2 regions of the Solibacillus sp. NPDC093137 genome follow, and region 2 is predicted to be linked to the other one. Evidence: predicted binding sites of a transcription regulator. Region 2 holds the regulator's gene; the other holds the start of a gene.

Region 1 (8,098 bases), on a different contig from region 2:
AATGAGCTCATTTCCTTTTATCAGCTGCTTCACATCGGTAACTTCCAATATATGAATCCATTTGATCGCATGGCTTAAGCCAGTTTGACCTGCGACGACCTTCGCTGATTCAAAGTATTTTCGATTTAGAACTTCTTTTACGGTTAACATAAGCAGCCCCCTATCATTAACAATTCGTCCATACAATTATTGTATCATTTTACATTAAGTATATATTAATTTGTTATATGCTAGTGCTAATGTTTATATATTATTGAATTTAAGGGGGAATTTTATGTTAAAAACAAACCGCGAACGACTTCAAAACACTATTGATTTATTTAGCCAATTTGGGGCAACAGAAAATAATGGTGTCACACGTTTAAGCCTATCTCCCGAAGATATTCTCGCCCGCAACAAGTTCAAAGAAATTTGCGAACAGCTAGGTATGATCGTAACGGTTGATGATATGGGCACAATGTATGCAACACTTCCTTCCAACTCCGATAATTTACCGATTGTCATCGGCTCACACTTGGATTCAGTCATTAAAGGCGGACGCTTCGATGGAGTGCTAGGTGTTTTAACTGCACTGGAAGCTGTCCAAACGATTATTGATGAAAAACTCGAACTGAATCACCCTATCACGATCGTAAACTTCACAAATGAAGAAGGTGCACGTTTCGAACCGTCATTAATGGCTTCAGGTGTACTTTCAGGAAAATTCGAAAAGGAAAAGATGCTCGCTTCGACGGATCGTAAAGGGGTAACATTTGAACAAGCCCTAAAAGAAAGCGGCTATGAAGGCGATGTCGCAAACCGTCTGACAGAGGCTCATGCCTATTTGGAGCTTCATATTGAACAAGGTCCCGTGCTGGAACATTATAAAAAAGAGATCGGTGTCGTGGAAGGCGTTCTTGGCATGGTATGCTATGACATTACATTAACCGGCGAATCGAACCATGCGGGCACTACCCCTATTTCCATGCGTAAAGACAGTATGTTTGCCGCAATGCAAATCATTTCCATCCTACAAAATAAATTAAAACAGCTTCCTGAAGATCTTGTTTATACAATCGGACGCATCAATGCCTACCCGAATATTCATACCGTCATCCCAAGTAACGTAACATTCTCGTTGGAATCCCGACACCAAGACCCGGCAGTCATTCAGCAAGTGGAGCAAATTATTTTTGACCTTCCGAAAGAAATCGAAAATTGCGAGCTGAGCTACAAAAAGCTATGGAGCCGGGATACGGTGTATTTCGCACCGGAAGTTGTTCATGCTGTAGCAGCAAGTACAGATGAACTCGGGCTTTCACGCCATCATATGTTCAGCGGTGCCGGTCACGATGCTCAATTTATCGCCGGTTACATTCCTTCTACGATGATTTTCGTCCCAAGTGCAAAAGGCTACAGTCACCGTGAAGATGAATATACTTCCTACGAGGAATGTTCAAAAGGTGCGGATGTCCTTGTTAATGCAGTATTGAAAGTAGCCGAATCTTCGGTTTCACCCGTAAAGTCTGCTAGTGTAAAGTAAAGGTTTTTATGATGAAATCAATAGAATTGCCCTCCTCTTCTTATTAGGTGAACATACTATATGGTACCCCTACTAAAAGGAGGTGGGATGATGAGACGTCCTGCAACGGGGTTCTGCTTCCCTGGTTATCGTTACTGTGGACCGGGATGTACTGGACCTGGTGCACCAACGAATGCAGTAGATAATTGCTGTCTGAACCATGATGCTTGTTATGCATACGGATACGATAAAAGATATTGTGACGCAATTTTCCAGCAATGTTTAAATCAATACAAAAACCCCTCTACAAAAATGGGGAGGGACGCAAATTTATTTTCCCGAGCGATTCGGTTAAAGAACTTTCTAATATAAACCTAAAAACACAGGCATGAATTCCTTTTCAAAAGGGTTCATGCCTGTGTTTTCTATTAATCGATTTTCTGACCAGTAATTTCTTCTAATTTACCGTTTTCTTTAATTTTTGCTAACCCTTCATTTAAACGGTTTAGTAACTCCGTGTTACCCTTTTTCACCATAAAACCGTAATACTCTTTTTCGAACTGATCTGATTCAATTGCTTTTAATCCTGAATCCGGATTGTTCTTTAAGTATTCGATTACAACGGCATTATCGCCAAACGCTGCTGCTGTTGCACCATTGATTACTTCCTGGAATGCAACTGGCTGGTTTTCATACGCTAAAATTTTTGAACTTGATTTCCCTTGCAGGTTTTGTGCTGCAATATGACCTGTCGTATTAATTTGAACAGAGATTTTTTGATCTTTTAACTCATCCAATGTTTCAATTGTAGAATCCTCTTTCACAACAATCATTAATGACGCTTCATAATATGGATCTGTGAAGTCATACGTTTCTTTACGCTCATCTGTAATGGTAATGCCTGATGCACCTAAATCCAGTTCTCCATTCGTAATTTGCTGGAATACCGGCTCCCAACCTACATTTCGGAATTCGATTTCCGAACCGATTTCTTCACCGATTGCTTTCATAATATCAACATCGATTCCGACAATTTCACCTTTATCGTTCATCGATTCAAATGGGGCAAATGTTGCTTCTGTTCCGACTAACAGCTTTTTACCGCCACCTTCTCCGGATGTTGCGCTTCCTGATGTTTCATCGTCTGATGTACCGCATGCGGCTAAAATGATTGTTAATGCCATTAACAGCATCGTTATTAAAAACTTCTTCGTTTTGAACATTATAAAACCCCCTCTATTTTTGTTAAGATTATACATTTTTTAGTAGACCCATACAATATGTAATTCTGAATCTTCTAATAGTTTAGGTTATAAAGATACCTCCAAGGAGTCCTATCGCCTATACTCCAACCAAAAGTGCCTTCTATTAAATATAAAAAACTACCTTCTACTACTCATCATAATAGAAGATAGTTTCTCCGCTCTTAGAGTACTTTTCCTAAAAAGGCTTTTGTACGTTCGTTTTGCGGGTTGCCGAATACTTCATCCGGGTGGCCTTGTTCTACGATGTAGCCGCCATCCATAAACAGTACACGGTCGCCTACTTCACGTGCGAAGCCCATTTCATGTGTTACGACAACCATTGTCATCCCTTCTTTTGCAAGGTTTTTCATTACTTCCAAAACCTCTTTTACCATTTCCGGGTCAAGGGCTGACGTTGGTTCATCAAACAGTATCACTTTCGGCTTCATTGCCAATGCGCGGGCAATCGCTACACGCTGCTGCTGACCGCCTGATAACTGCTGCGGGTAGTTATAGGCCTTTTCACGCAAACCGACCTTATCCAATAGCTCCAGTGCCAGTGTTTCGGCATCGGCTTTGTTCAGTTGGCGAATTTGCATTGGAGCCATCGTAATATTATCGATGACCGACATATGCGGGAATAAGTTGAACTGCTGGAACACCATTCCTACTTCTGTACGGATTTCGTTAATATTTGTTTTCGGATCATTAATTTTAGTACCTTCAATATAGATTGCACCGTCCGTTACTTCCTCCAGCAAATTCATGCAGCGAAGAAACGTTGATTTCCCAGAACCAGATGGCCCGATGACACAAACTACCTCTTTTTCATGTACTTCATAATCAATCCCCTTTAACACTTCGAGCTTGCCAAAATGCTTGTGTAAGTTTTCTACTTTAATCATTTACGCGCGCTCCTTTTTCTTACGTGGGTTGTAATTAATATCAACTCGTTTTTCGATAAATGCAATGAGCTTCGTTACAGCATACGTTAATACAAGGTATAGGAACGCTGCGAATAAGTACGGCTCCCAGAAACGCTGATACGTTCCGGCTACAACTTTACTTACATATAAAATTTCGGCTCCGGCAATTACCGTTACAAGTGAAGAGTCTTTTAATAATGCAATAAATTCATTCCCTAAAGGCGGGATCATACGACGAAACGCCTGCGGTAAAATAACTTTGCGCATCGCCTGGCCCTGTGTTAACCCTAAAGATCTGGCAGCTTCCATTTGACCTTTGTCGATCGACTGGATACCTGCACGGAAAATTTCTGCATTGTATGCGGCACTGTTTAAAATCAGTCCGACAATACCCGATACCCACCAACCTTGTGAAGTTCCAAAAATCGTTGGAATAACAGCTAAGTGAATTAATAATAATTGTACGAGCATTGGCGTACCACGGAATACGTCGACATATATTTTAGCCGGCCAGTAAATCCACTTTTTTGTTGAAACTTGGCCTAATCCTAAAACTAGACCGAATATGATACCACCAATATAACCACATGCTGTTAAAACAATAGTCGCCCAAAGTCCTTTTGCATATAGTTCACGGTAGTTCCAGATTATATCCCAACGGAAAAAATCAAAAAAATCCATCTGAAACCCTCCAATAAATTAAATGTAGCTTATTCGATTTCCGTACCTGTAATTTCAGCTAACTTGCCATTGTCTTTAATTTTTTGAAGACCTTCATTTAAAATGTCCAATAGCTCTTTATTGCCCTTTTTCACCATAAAGCCGAAGTAGTCTTTCTCAAATGAAGTATCCTCTACCGCTCTTAAGCCTGAATCAGGATTGTTTTCAAGGTAATCTAAAATTACTGCATTATCACCGATTGCGGCATCAGCTGCACCTGTCAGCACTTCTGTTAAAGCAACAGAGAAGTTTTCATAAGCTAAAATCTTCGAGCTTGCAACACCTTGCAGTTCCTGTGCTGCGATATGACCTGTCGTATTAATTTGCACCGCGATTTTTTTGTCTTTAATATCTTCCAACGATGCCACTGTCGAACCTTCTTTTGTCACGATCAGTAAAGTCGCTTCATAGTAAGGATCTGTAAAGTCATATGATTCTTTACGCTCATCTGTAATGGTAATAGCCGCTGCGCCCATATCCACTTCACCAGTTGTTACTTGGCTCATCATTGAGTCCCAGCCTACATTTTTCACTTCTGTTTCAATGCCCATCTCTTCGCCGATCGCTGCTAAAATCTCTGAATCTAAGCCGACAACATTTCCTTTATCATCTAAGTATTCAAATGGTGCATATGTAGCTTCCGTACCTGCAACGATTTTCTTATATTCTTTATCTCCTGTGGATGTAGATTCGTCCGCTCCACACGCTGTTAAAATCATTGAAGCTGCCGCTAAAGGTGCTGCCCATTTAAATAGTTTTCTAGTACTCATTATGAATATCCTCCTGGATGTAGTAGTTTTTTTGTTAATAACATGTTCAATTATATTAATTCCGCAATTAATATACAACATTTAATTTTTAAAAAATTGATTATTATTGCAGTATGATGAATTATTATAACAAAATTAACGGTATATTTGCATATAATTTAATATTTATTCACTCTATTACTATTTCATTATTGTATTCCCCTCTTCAAAAGGACTCTCGTAACATTACATATATTCCCTGTTTTTTTATAATATATGTTAATCTGATGGGTAATTTTTAACTAAAATAAAAAAGACTGCACAAGAGGAACTCCCTCTTATGCAGTCTTGAATTATTATTTTTAGGTAGAGAACGAATGAAGGATAAAAAGAACCGGTACAGTGATTCTTTTTATCCTAATAAAACTTCATTCTCTATTGCAAAAAAACCTCAGATGATTTTTTGCAATTGATATTGAAACGTATATTAAAACAGTAAAATGGTGCCCCCTAAAGGACATGATGGTATGGTCTATCTAACTAGTTTTGTAAAAACACAACATTTACTAATGTACTAATTTTCTACCTATATTTCAAGTAGCAAATGTGCTTTTTTAAAAAGAAATTTTATTTTTTAGGTGAAGAGCGTTTAAATTAGATGAGTTTCGGAAACTTATAGTGTAGCGTCAAAATTAAACTGTAGAAAAATGGAAGAGAAAGATTATTTTTACTTCATGCTGATCAATAATAATCTTTATAAAAGAAAGCGCCCTCGGAGGGAATCGAACCCCCAGCCTCAGAACCGGAATCTGAAGTGTTATCCATTACACCACGAGGACATATAAATAAGTATATAAGCAACTTTTTTCATTATACAGATGGAACCCCTAATTTTCAACTGTAAAAATCAGAGTTTATATTTGACCATAACTGACTAATACGTGTATGATAGGTTTACAGCTGAAATATTTGTCATTTTCAGCAAAAGTTATCGAATATAAGCTTTAACAAAGGGAGGATTTTTCAATGAACTTAATTCCTACAGTTATTGAACAAACAAACCGCGGCGAACGTGCATATGACATTTATTCACGTTTACTTAAAGACCGCATCATTTTATTAGGTAGTGGGATTGACGATAATGTTGCGAACTCAATCGTAGCACAGCTATTATTTTTAGAAGCTGAAGATCCAGATAAAGATATCTACCTATACATTAACTCACCAGGCGGCTCTATCACTTCAGGTATGGCAATCTACGATACGATGAACTTCATCAAACCTGATGTATCAACTATCTGTATCGGTATGGCTGCTTCAATGGGTGCATTCCTGCTTTCTGCTGGTGCAAAAGGCAAACGTGTTGCATTACCAAACGCAGAAGTAATGATTCACCAACCACTTGGTGGAGCACAAGGTCAAGCAACTGAAATCGAAATCGCTGCAAAACGTATTTTACACTTACGTGAAAAATTAAACCGTATCATGGCTGAAAACAGTGGCCAAGATTATGAAACGTTAGCGCGCGACACAGATCGTGATAACTTCATGTCTGCACAGCAAGCATTAGAGTACGGTCTTATCGATAAAATTTACGAGCGTAACCAATTAAAATAATCCATTCATTCAAGCATACAAGATTCGTCTTGTATGCTTTTTTGTATTCCAAAAAAATAAGCACAGCCCCATTCATGTATACTGAACAGCTGTGCTTTTGTCTTGTAAATAAAATTCGTTATCGCATTTTGTTTAACGCTTAAATAATATGATTGTCCACGTCCAGGATAAAGCACCAACTCCTTGCACCATTAGGTCCCTCATGCAAAAGTGGTGGATCGTTTACTTTTGCGTCGGGCCCTCCTAGGCTTGGACTCATACGATGTGAGTCATCGGGGGCATGCCACAAGGATGTGGCGCTTTGCCCACATGGAGTTGAACGGGCGCTTTAACCTTTTGTCTTAATCCGCTTTTTCAATTAGAAGTTGTAGTGCGTCGATTGCTTTTTCTTCGTCATGGCCGTCTGCCCATAATGTGACAACTGTGCCTTTTGCAACAGCTAGGCTCATAATGCCCATGATCGACTTTGCATTCACTTTTTTCGTACCTTTTTCTAAATAGACATCTGCTTTATAACGATTCGCCTCTTGGACGAACAAAGCGGCCTGTCTTGCTTGTAAGCCCGATTTTAACTTTACTTCTACTTGTTTTTCAATCATGTTGAAATACTCCCTTTCACAACCGTTCATCGCTTCTAAGTTTATCTTAACGAAATTGTCCGAAAAGAACAACAATTGGAAACATCTTTTATGAAATCGTTACCAATTTTTTCTTTTAACGCCTCGACGACTTGCTCCGTACCTTTATGTGAATTTAAATACTCTCTCCACGACGGAGCGCATCCGCGATTTCATCGATTTTGCGCAGACGATGATTGACGCCTGATTTACTGACAACGCCAGTTGAAACCATTTCACCGAGCTCTTTTAACGTCACGTCCTGATATTCCACACGAAGACGTGCTATTTCACGCAACTTTTCCGGCAGCTGATCAAGGCCTACCGCATTATCAATATAGCGGATATTTTCCACTTGCCGCAACGCCGCGCCTATTGTTTTGTTTAAGTTGGCTGTTTCACAGTTTACGATCCGATTCACACTGTTACGCATATCTCTAATTATCCGTACATCCTCAAACTTTAGCATTGCCTGTACAGCACCGACTAAATTCATAAAATCCGAAATCTTTTCGGCTTCTTTCAAGTACGTCACAAAGCCCTTTTTACGTTCAATCGTTTTCGCATTTAAATCGTATCGGTTCATGAGCTCTGCCAACGCTTCCCCGTGCTCCTTATATAAAGAATAAATCTCCAAATGGTAGGAAGAGGTTTCCGGATTGTTCACCGAGCCTCCCGCCAAAAAGGCACCACGTAAATAAGCACGCCGTTCACTTTCTTTCGG
Region 2 (8,098 bases):
TTTGCCGGACAAGTATGTATTTCATTGCAACGTATTTATGTTCATACTTCAATTTATGACGCATTTACAAAATTATTTGTTGAAGAGACTAAGAAATTGATTGTAGGGGATCCGCATGATGAAAAAACGGATGTGAGTGCAATGATTCATCCGGATGAAGTTAGCCGTATAAAAAACTGGATTGAAGAGGCGAAACAGCAAGGTGCAACGGTTGCAACGGGAGCTGAATTTACAGAGCGTACTTGCTCCCCAACTGTCATGACGAATGTGAAGCCCGATTTGAAAATTGTTTGCCAAGAGACTTTTGCGCCGATTGTATCCATTGTGCCATATGATACGCTGGACGAAGCAATTGCTTTTGTAAATGAATCGGAGCTTGCGTTAAATGCGGGTATTTACACAAATGTATTAACAGATGCGATGAAAGCCGCTGAAGAGATTGAAGCAGGCGCGGTAATCATTAACGATATTCCGACATTCCGTGTAGACAATATGCCGTATGGGGGCGTCAAAATGAGCGGCTACGGTAAAGAAGGCATTAAGTATGCAGTGGAAGAAATGACCGATTTAAAATTTATTACGATGAAGTTGAATTATGAATAGTTTGTACTAGCACTTCCATCTTCCGAATAGTAACATGGAGTGTAGTCTAGAAAGGAGGAAGATTATGAAAAATACTCTGCCAATGAGCTTTTCAAAATCTATCCAAACACGATTAGTACTGCCTCCTGATACAAATCATCATCAGTCGATATTTGGAGGGAAAGTGTTAGCATATATTGATGAAATTGCTGCGATTGCAGCAATGAAACATTGTCAAGGTGAAGTCGTTACTGCTTCTTTTGACTCAGTAGACTTCGTTTCCTCTGCCTATGCAGGCGATATGATTGAGTTGGAAGCTGTTGTATCTGGAACAGGTCGTACTTCGATGGAAGTATATGTACGAGTTGTATCAAGAAATATTAAAACAGGTGCAAAGAAACTGACGACGGAATCATTCGTAACGATGGTAGCGATTGACGAAAACGGCAAGCCGAAAGAAGTACCGGGTGTTGAACCGGAGACGGATTTCGAACGTCATTTATTTGAAACAGGCCCAATTCGTCAGGAACATCGAAAACAAAAGCGAGCATTATCAAAAAAGCGCCGTGCATAAAAAAAGGGATATCAAATGCAAAATGCCATTTGATATCCCTTTAGTATTTAAGCGAAATTAATCATGCAGTTCCTGAACAATGTGGAGCAGTGAATCGGATGATGTCATGACATCATTTGTTGTATGTGTCAAACCGGTAATAACAGAAGAAATGGCATGAATGTCCTCATTCGTGTTTTCATATTGCGTTTTAATTCCATGTACTGCTTCCGTTATGGATGTAAAAGAATCTGCCAAGCTTTTTTGTGTATCCACGCTCATTTTTACCTGCTCATCAACACTTGAAACAGAATCGGACATTTGTGAAATGCTAAGTTCTGTTTCTTTAATTAAATGAGAAACGTTTTGTACCGCATTTTTAGTTTCCTCAGCAAGCTTTCGGACTTCATCAGCTACAACGGCAAATCCTTTCCCATGTTCACCTGCACGTGCTGCTTCAATAGATGCATTTAATGCAAGCAAGTTTGTCTGATCGGCAATCCCTGTTACTAATCCTACAATTTCAGCAATTTTTTTAGATGATTGACGCAGTTTAACCATTGATGACTCAAGTATGTCCACACGGTCTAAAATGTTTGTCATAATTGCTGTCTGGTTAACTAAATATGTAGTACCTGTCGTTGATTTATTTTCGGTTTCCGCGACTAAATTTAATCCTTGTTTTGTGTTGGAAGCAATTTCTTCAGATTGACTCGCAATTTCCTGTAATGAGGCATTTGTCTGATCACTAATATGCGTTAACTCTTGTGCAGTATGTTGAATTCGCTCTACGATTCGGTATTTCATTTCCAAACTTTCAGTACGAATGCGCTGCTCTTCTTTTTCATATGCTTCAATCACAAGCTGCTGCTCGAAGTTGATTAGTTTTGAAAAAGCATTAATTGCTTTAGCCATCTCTTCATTCGGCATTTCAATTTTACTGATAAAGTCGATAAACGTTGTCATTAGCGATTGAAATGATGCAATATACCACTTTGATTGCAGGCCGATTTTGACATGGACATGCGCAATCGTTTGTCGTTCTTCAATATAACGTGAATCGATATTACAGTTGAACATTGCTTCTAAATGCCTTGTTAGTGTACCTTTAAGACGCTCCATTCGAGCTGAACTTCCTATAATATCTACAAGCTCCGAACTTAAGCTGATTGCACCATAAAACTTTTCCACCATAACTGGAACAACTTGTTGAGCAAAAGGTTCTAGCTGTTTAATTACGGCTAAATCCTCTTTCGTCAATTTTAGCAATTGAAGCTGTTTATGTAAGTTAGGATAGTTTGATACATCCAGATTTACTTGCTGTGCATAATTTGCAATATCAAAATAAGGCTTGTTTGAAACTTTTGTTGCTCTTGAAAACAGAATACCCATGTTCTTCCTCGATTCATGTATTATTAAATAATACTATTTTACTGTTTATATCGGATTAAATCATTAATATTTCTATAAAGATTAAAAATTTACATTAATTTGTATTTGAGGTATATAACTATTAAAATGGATGCAGTAAATAATGAAAGGCGTTGTAATGATGAAGTTTCATAAAGGGCGTTTGAAATTTGTTTTACCATTGTCGCTTGGGGTGGCAATCGCATCGTATATTATGCTCGTAAACAATTATGCAGAAGTAGGTGACCGCGATCGGATTTTAATAGTTATTGGAGCAACCATCTTAACCGCGGTTATTTCCTACTTTTTATTTCCTCAAGAAGGGGACAACCCGAAAGATAGAGGCCCATATTGATTAAATTTAGACATCACAAGAATCTCGAAATAAAAATTCGGGATTTTTTGTCCTCTCTATGAAACTTTTATGAATATTATCCGTAAATAAGCTAATAAACTAAAGTGAGGTTGATAACAAATGGAATCTAAATGGTCGAAAATCATCATTCATGCCAGTGCATTCTTTGCACCGTTCCTTGTACCGATTCTGTTTTTCTTAATAAGTTCTGAAGATGAAGTGAAGCGTACAGCAATCCAAGCATTACTATTCCAGGTCGTATTCGGAATTTTAATAGCGATAGCAGGAGTCCTTTCTGTATTGTTAATAGGTTTACCATTCCTATTAGTATTTTTACTCATCTTCTGGATTGCCCCGGTCATCGGTATTGTAAAAGCATTATCGGATCAGCACTGGAATTATCCAATTGTCGGACGCTGGGTATAATTTACCCTCATTCTGGCAAAGTTCATAAAAGCGGTAAGGTTTGTTTAAAAACACCTTATCGCTTTTTTACATAAAAAGGGATTTATTAATGTAAAAATAGGGAAACCTAAAACAAGAGTGATTAGTTGCATTTCAAAAAATAAATATTGTATATTTAAGTCAAAGATAGTCAAAGTCAGTTGATGAGAGGTGAGAGACAGCATGAGGAATATATCTGACATAATTGAAGGGTATTTGAAGGAAGTTATTGAATTAGAGGGACAGGGACTTATTGAAATAAAACGAAATGAATTGGCAAAGCAATTTGCCTGTGCCCCTTCTCAAATCAATTACGTTATCAATACGCGTTTCACGACCGAGCATGGTTACTATGTAGAGAGTAAGCGGGGTGGTGGCGGTTATATTCGGATTTTGCGTGTAACAATCCACTCGAAGAAAAATTTACTTGACGAAATGGAAACACAAATAGGTAACGCCATTGCCCAGACTAATGCTGAGCGTATTATTTTCCGTTTATTGGATGAGGATATCGTTACAGAACGAGAAGCAAGCATTATGAAGGCCGCTTTAGATCGTGTCACATTACAGGTAGCTTTGCCGCTGCGTGATCAGCTAAGAGCACGCATTATGCACGCAATGCTACAAACGATTTCTTTTGAAAAGTAGAGGTGGATTATTATGATATGTGAGCATTGTAAACAGCGTCACGCCAATGTTACCGTTACTCAAGTTCACAATGGTCAAAAAGTAGAGCGTCACTACTGTGAAGTATGTGCCACTCAATTTCATCCATTTCAATTTGACGTAAATGAAGAGCCTGCATCTCTTCAGCAGCTTATTTCAAATTGGTTCAATTTTGTACCTGTGAATGCAAAGAAAGAAAGCACGACAACTAATACAAACAGCCCAAAATCCTGTCCTTCCTGCGGGTTTACGTACCGACAGTTTTTAAAGCAAGGCAAATTCGGATGCGGTCAATGTTACGAAACATTTAGCGAGCAATTACCCCAGCTGCTTGAACGTCTTCAGGCAGGTACTCAGCATGTAGGGTATATGGAAGAAGGACCTTCAAAGGAAAAGGTAGAACAACAAATCCAAGAGCTCCGAACATCACTGCAGCAAGCAATTGCGGAAGAGCGATTTGAAGATGCAGCTTCCATACGTGATGAAGTAAGGGAATTGGAAAGTAAAATAAGACAGGAAGGTGAGGGGAACGCATGAACATCGAGCATTTTTTAACGAATGCCAGTCCCAGCTGGATGCAGCACGAAAGCGATTCAGATATCGTCATTAGCACACGCATTCGGCTTGCTCGTAATATTGCCAATACTCGATTTCCGATTAGTTTTACAGAACAGGAAGCCCAATTAATCGAAGAAAAAATGATGCAGTCATTATTGTCTTCATATGATAATCCGTATCAGTTTTCCTATTTCCAAATAAAAGATATGCCGGTTTTACAACGCCAAATTTTAGTGGAGAAGCATTTGATCAGTCCGAATTTGGCAAGAAGAAAAAAAATTGGATCATTTTTTTTAACAAAAGATGAATCCATTAGCATATTAGTAAATGAAGAGGATCATATTCGCATACAGAGTCTTACGCAAGGGATGAATTTAAAAGAAGCATTTGATAAGGCTCGTAATATTGACCGCTACTTAAGTAAGTCAATCGCGTATGCATATGAAGACCGCTATGGTTATTTGACAAGTTGCCCAACAAATGTCGGAACAGGACTTCGAGCTTCTGTCATGCTCCATTTACCAGCACTCACAATGATGAAACAGATGAATCCATTAATTCAGATGATGACAAGATTAGGAATGGTTGTGAGGGGTATATATGGGGAAGGCAGTGAAAATTTAGGGAATATTTATCAAATATCAAACCAAATCACATTAGGTAAATCAGAAGAAACGATTTTACAGGAGCTGCAGGAAGTTGTGGAGCAAGTAATCAAAAAGGAAGAGCTTGCACGTAAAAATTTATTGATGCGTGCTCCCTCGGTGTTGGAAGACCGCTTAAGCCGTTCACTTGGTACATTGAAGTACGCAAAAATTTTAACGAGTGAAGAAGCGGCTAGCTGTTTATCAAATGTGCGTCTTGGGGTAAGTTTAGGATTATTAGAAGCAATTTCACAGCGTAAACTAAATGAGTGCATGCTTATTATGCAACCTGGACTCATTCAGCAATATATTGGTACTACGTTACAACCGGCAGAACGCGATATGTATCGTGCGAAGCTGTTGCAAGAAAAGTTAAACGAGCAAGATGAAGCTACAAACAATGGGGAAAAAGGAGAGGATTTTCTATGATGTTTAATCGATTCACACAACGTGCTCAGAAGGTATTACAACTTGCTCAGGAAGAGGCAATTCGTCTTAAGCATAAAGAAATCGGAACTGAACATATTTTACTTGGCTTAATTCGTGAAGGTGGCGGAATTGCCGCTAAAGCTTTAGAAGCAATTAATATTAGCCCTCAAATGATTGAAACTGGCATTGAGGAACTCGTTGGAAAAGGTACTGAAGATGTAGGTCCAATCGTACATTACACACCACGTGCTAAAAAGGTAATCGAACTTTCATTGGATGAATCACGTAAATTAGGGCATGCATATGTCGGAACAGAGCATATTTTATTAGCTTTAATTCGTGAAGGTGAAGGGGTTGCTGCCCGCGTATTGGCGAATACAGGTGTAAGCATCAATAAAGCACGCCAGCAAGTTTTACTGTTATTAGGCAATAATGATTCTAACAATAGCGGTAACTCCAGCATGACGCAAACAGTAAATACACCAACACTTGATAGTTTAGCCCGCGATTTAACAGCGGTAGCGCGTGAAGGTTCACTTGACCCGGTTATTGGCCGCTCAAAAGAAATTACACGTGTTGTAGAAGTACTGTCACGCCGTACAAAAAACAACCCGGTACTGATCGGGGAACCAGGTGTCGGTAAAACAGCTATTGCAGAAGGATTGGCACAGCAAATTATCAATAATGAAGTTCCGGAAACACTGCGCGATAAACGTGTAATGACGCTTGATATGGGTACAGTTGTTGCAGGTACTAAATATCGTGGGGAATTTGAAGACCGTCTGAAAAAAGTAATGGATGAAATTCGCCAGGCTGGCAATATTATTTTATTCATCGATGAGCTTCATACATTGATCGGTGCAGGTGGCGCGGAAGGTGCAATTGATGCATCGAACATTTTAAAACCATCATTGGCTCGTGGCGAACTGCAATGTATCGGTGCAACAACATTGGATGAGTACCGCAAATATATCGAAAAGGATGCGGCATTAGAGCGTCGTTTCCAACCAATCCAAGTTGATGAGCCATCTGTTGAAGAAACAATCCAAATCATTAATGGTTTACGTGACCGCTATGAAGCACATCACCGTGTGAAAATTTCGGATGAAGCGGTAGAAGCAGCTGCCAAATTATCAGATCGCTACATTTCAGATCGTTTCTTACCGGATAAGGCAATTGACTTAATCGATGAAGCTGGTTCGAAAGTGCGCTTACGCTCTTATACTGTTCCACCTAATTTAAAAGAGTTGGAAGATAAATTGGAAGGCATTAAGTCTGAAAAGAATGCCGCAGTTTCAGGACAGGAATTTGAAAAAGCTGCTGCATTGCGTGATACAGAGCAGAAGCTGAAACAAGAGCTTGAACAACTGAAAAAAGAGTGGAAAGAAAAACAAGGCAAAGAAGAGTCTACAGTATATGTTGACGACATCGCGCAAGTGGTAGCGATGTGGACGGGAATTCCGGTTTCAAAAATCGCACAGGCAGAATCTGCGAAGTTATTAAACCTTGAGGAAGAGTTACACAAACGCGTGGTTGGTCAAGGTGAAGCGGTAGAGGCAATTTCCCGTGCAATCCGCCGTGCACGTGCAGGCTTAAAAGATCCAAAACGTCCAATCGGTTCATTTATCTTCCTTGGTCCTACAGGTGTCGGTAAAACAGAACTTGCGCGAGCACTTGCTGAAGTAATGTTCGGTGATGAAGATGCGATGATCCGTGTAGATATGTCAGAGTATATGGAGAAACATTCGACTTCTCGTTTAGTCGGTTCGCCTCCGGGCTATGTAGGATTTGAAGATGGAGGCCAATTAACAGAGAAAGTCCGTCGTAAACCATATTCGGTTGTACTGTTGGATGAAATCGAAAAGGCGCATCCGGATGTGTTCAACATCTTATTACAAGTGCTGGAAGACGGCCGCTTAACTGATTCAAAAGGTCGTGTTGTCGATTTCCGCAATACAGTTGTCATTATGACATCGAATGTTGGGGCAGATGCACTGAAATATCGCAAGCATGTAGGATTCAGTGCTGGTCTAAATGCATCGAAAGATAAAGACATGAAGAGCACAATGCTGGAAGAACTGAAAAAAGCGTTCCGCCCAGAGTTCTTAAACCGTATTGATGAAATGATCGTGTTCCATTCATTAGAAAAGGATCACTTAAAAGAAATCGTATCATTAATGGCGAACTCTTTAACGAAGCGTCTAAAAGAGCAGGATATCGAACTGCAGCTTACGGATGCAGCGCTTGTTAAAATTTCGGAAGAAGGCTATGATCCGCAATATGGTGCGCGTCCATTGCGCCGTGCATTACAAAAACATGTAGAAGACCGCTTATCCGAAGAACTTTTAAAAGGTACATTGGATAAGACGCAAACAGTCGTACTTGATTATGCAGATGATGAGTTTATCGTACGAACACAAGAAAAAGTAGCAACGAATTAATAAAACAGACGAGGCG

What was found. Region 2 encodes CtsR, which represses protease genes until heat stress. Its sites were predicted from a motif close to ATGGTCAATAAAGGTCAAACA; they were not measured.
Positions count from the first base shown of each region.
Region 1: a site for CtsR is predicted at 6,058-6,078, ahead of clpP (ATP-dependent Clp endopeptidase proteolytic subunit ClpP). Genes of this name have one in related genera too.

Region 1 covers NZ_JBNNVH010000006.1:84,056-92,153, reverse strand. The annotation lists gene ACQKN3_RS16810 (PucR family transcriptional regulator) at 1-150, opposite strand, end outside; gene ACQKN3_RS16805 (Zn-dependent hydrolase) at 275-1,522, shown strand; gene ACQKN3_RS16800 (Parvovirus coat protein VP1-like protein) at 1,613-1,873, shown strand; gene ACQKN3_RS16795 (basic amino acid ABC transporter substrate-binding protein) at 1,930-2,724, opposite strand; gene ACQKN3_RS16790 (amino acid ABC transporter ATP-binding protein) at 2,928-3,650, opposite strand; gene ACQKN3_RS16785 (amino acid ABC transporter permease) at 3,651-4,352, opposite strand; gene ACQKN3_RS16780 (basic amino acid ABC transporter substrate-binding protein) at 4,382-5,161, opposite strand; tRNA gene ACQKN3_RS16775 (tRNA-Arg) at 5,908-5,979, opposite strand; gene clpP (ATP-dependent Clp endopeptidase proteolytic subunit ClpP) at 6,167-6,757, shown strand; gene ACQKN3_RS16765 (HPr family phosphocarrier protein) at 7,099-7,356, opposite strand; gene whiA (DNA-binding protein WhiA) at 7,511-8,098, opposite strand, start outside.
Region 2 covers NZ_JBNNVH010000007.1:95,102-103,199, forward strand. The annotation lists gene ACQKN3_RS17675 (aldehyde dehydrogenase family protein) at 1-603, shown strand, start outside; gene ACQKN3_RS17680 (acyl-CoA thioesterase) at 668-1,156, shown strand; gene ACQKN3_RS17685 (globin-coupled sensor protein) at 1,214-2,527, opposite strand; gene ACQKN3_RS17690 (acyltransferase) at 2,670-2,900, shown strand; gene ACQKN3_RS17695 (DUF4870 domain-containing protein) at 3,021-3,326, shown strand; gene ACQKN3_RS17700 (CtsR family transcriptional regulator) at 3,528-3,992, shown strand; gene ACQKN3_RS17705 (UvrB/UvrC motif-containing protein) at 4,005-4,547, shown strand; gene ACQKN3_RS17710 (protein arginine kinase) at 4,544-5,641, shown strand; gene ACQKN3_RS17715 (ATP-dependent Clp protease ATP-binding subunit) at 5,638-8,082, shown strand.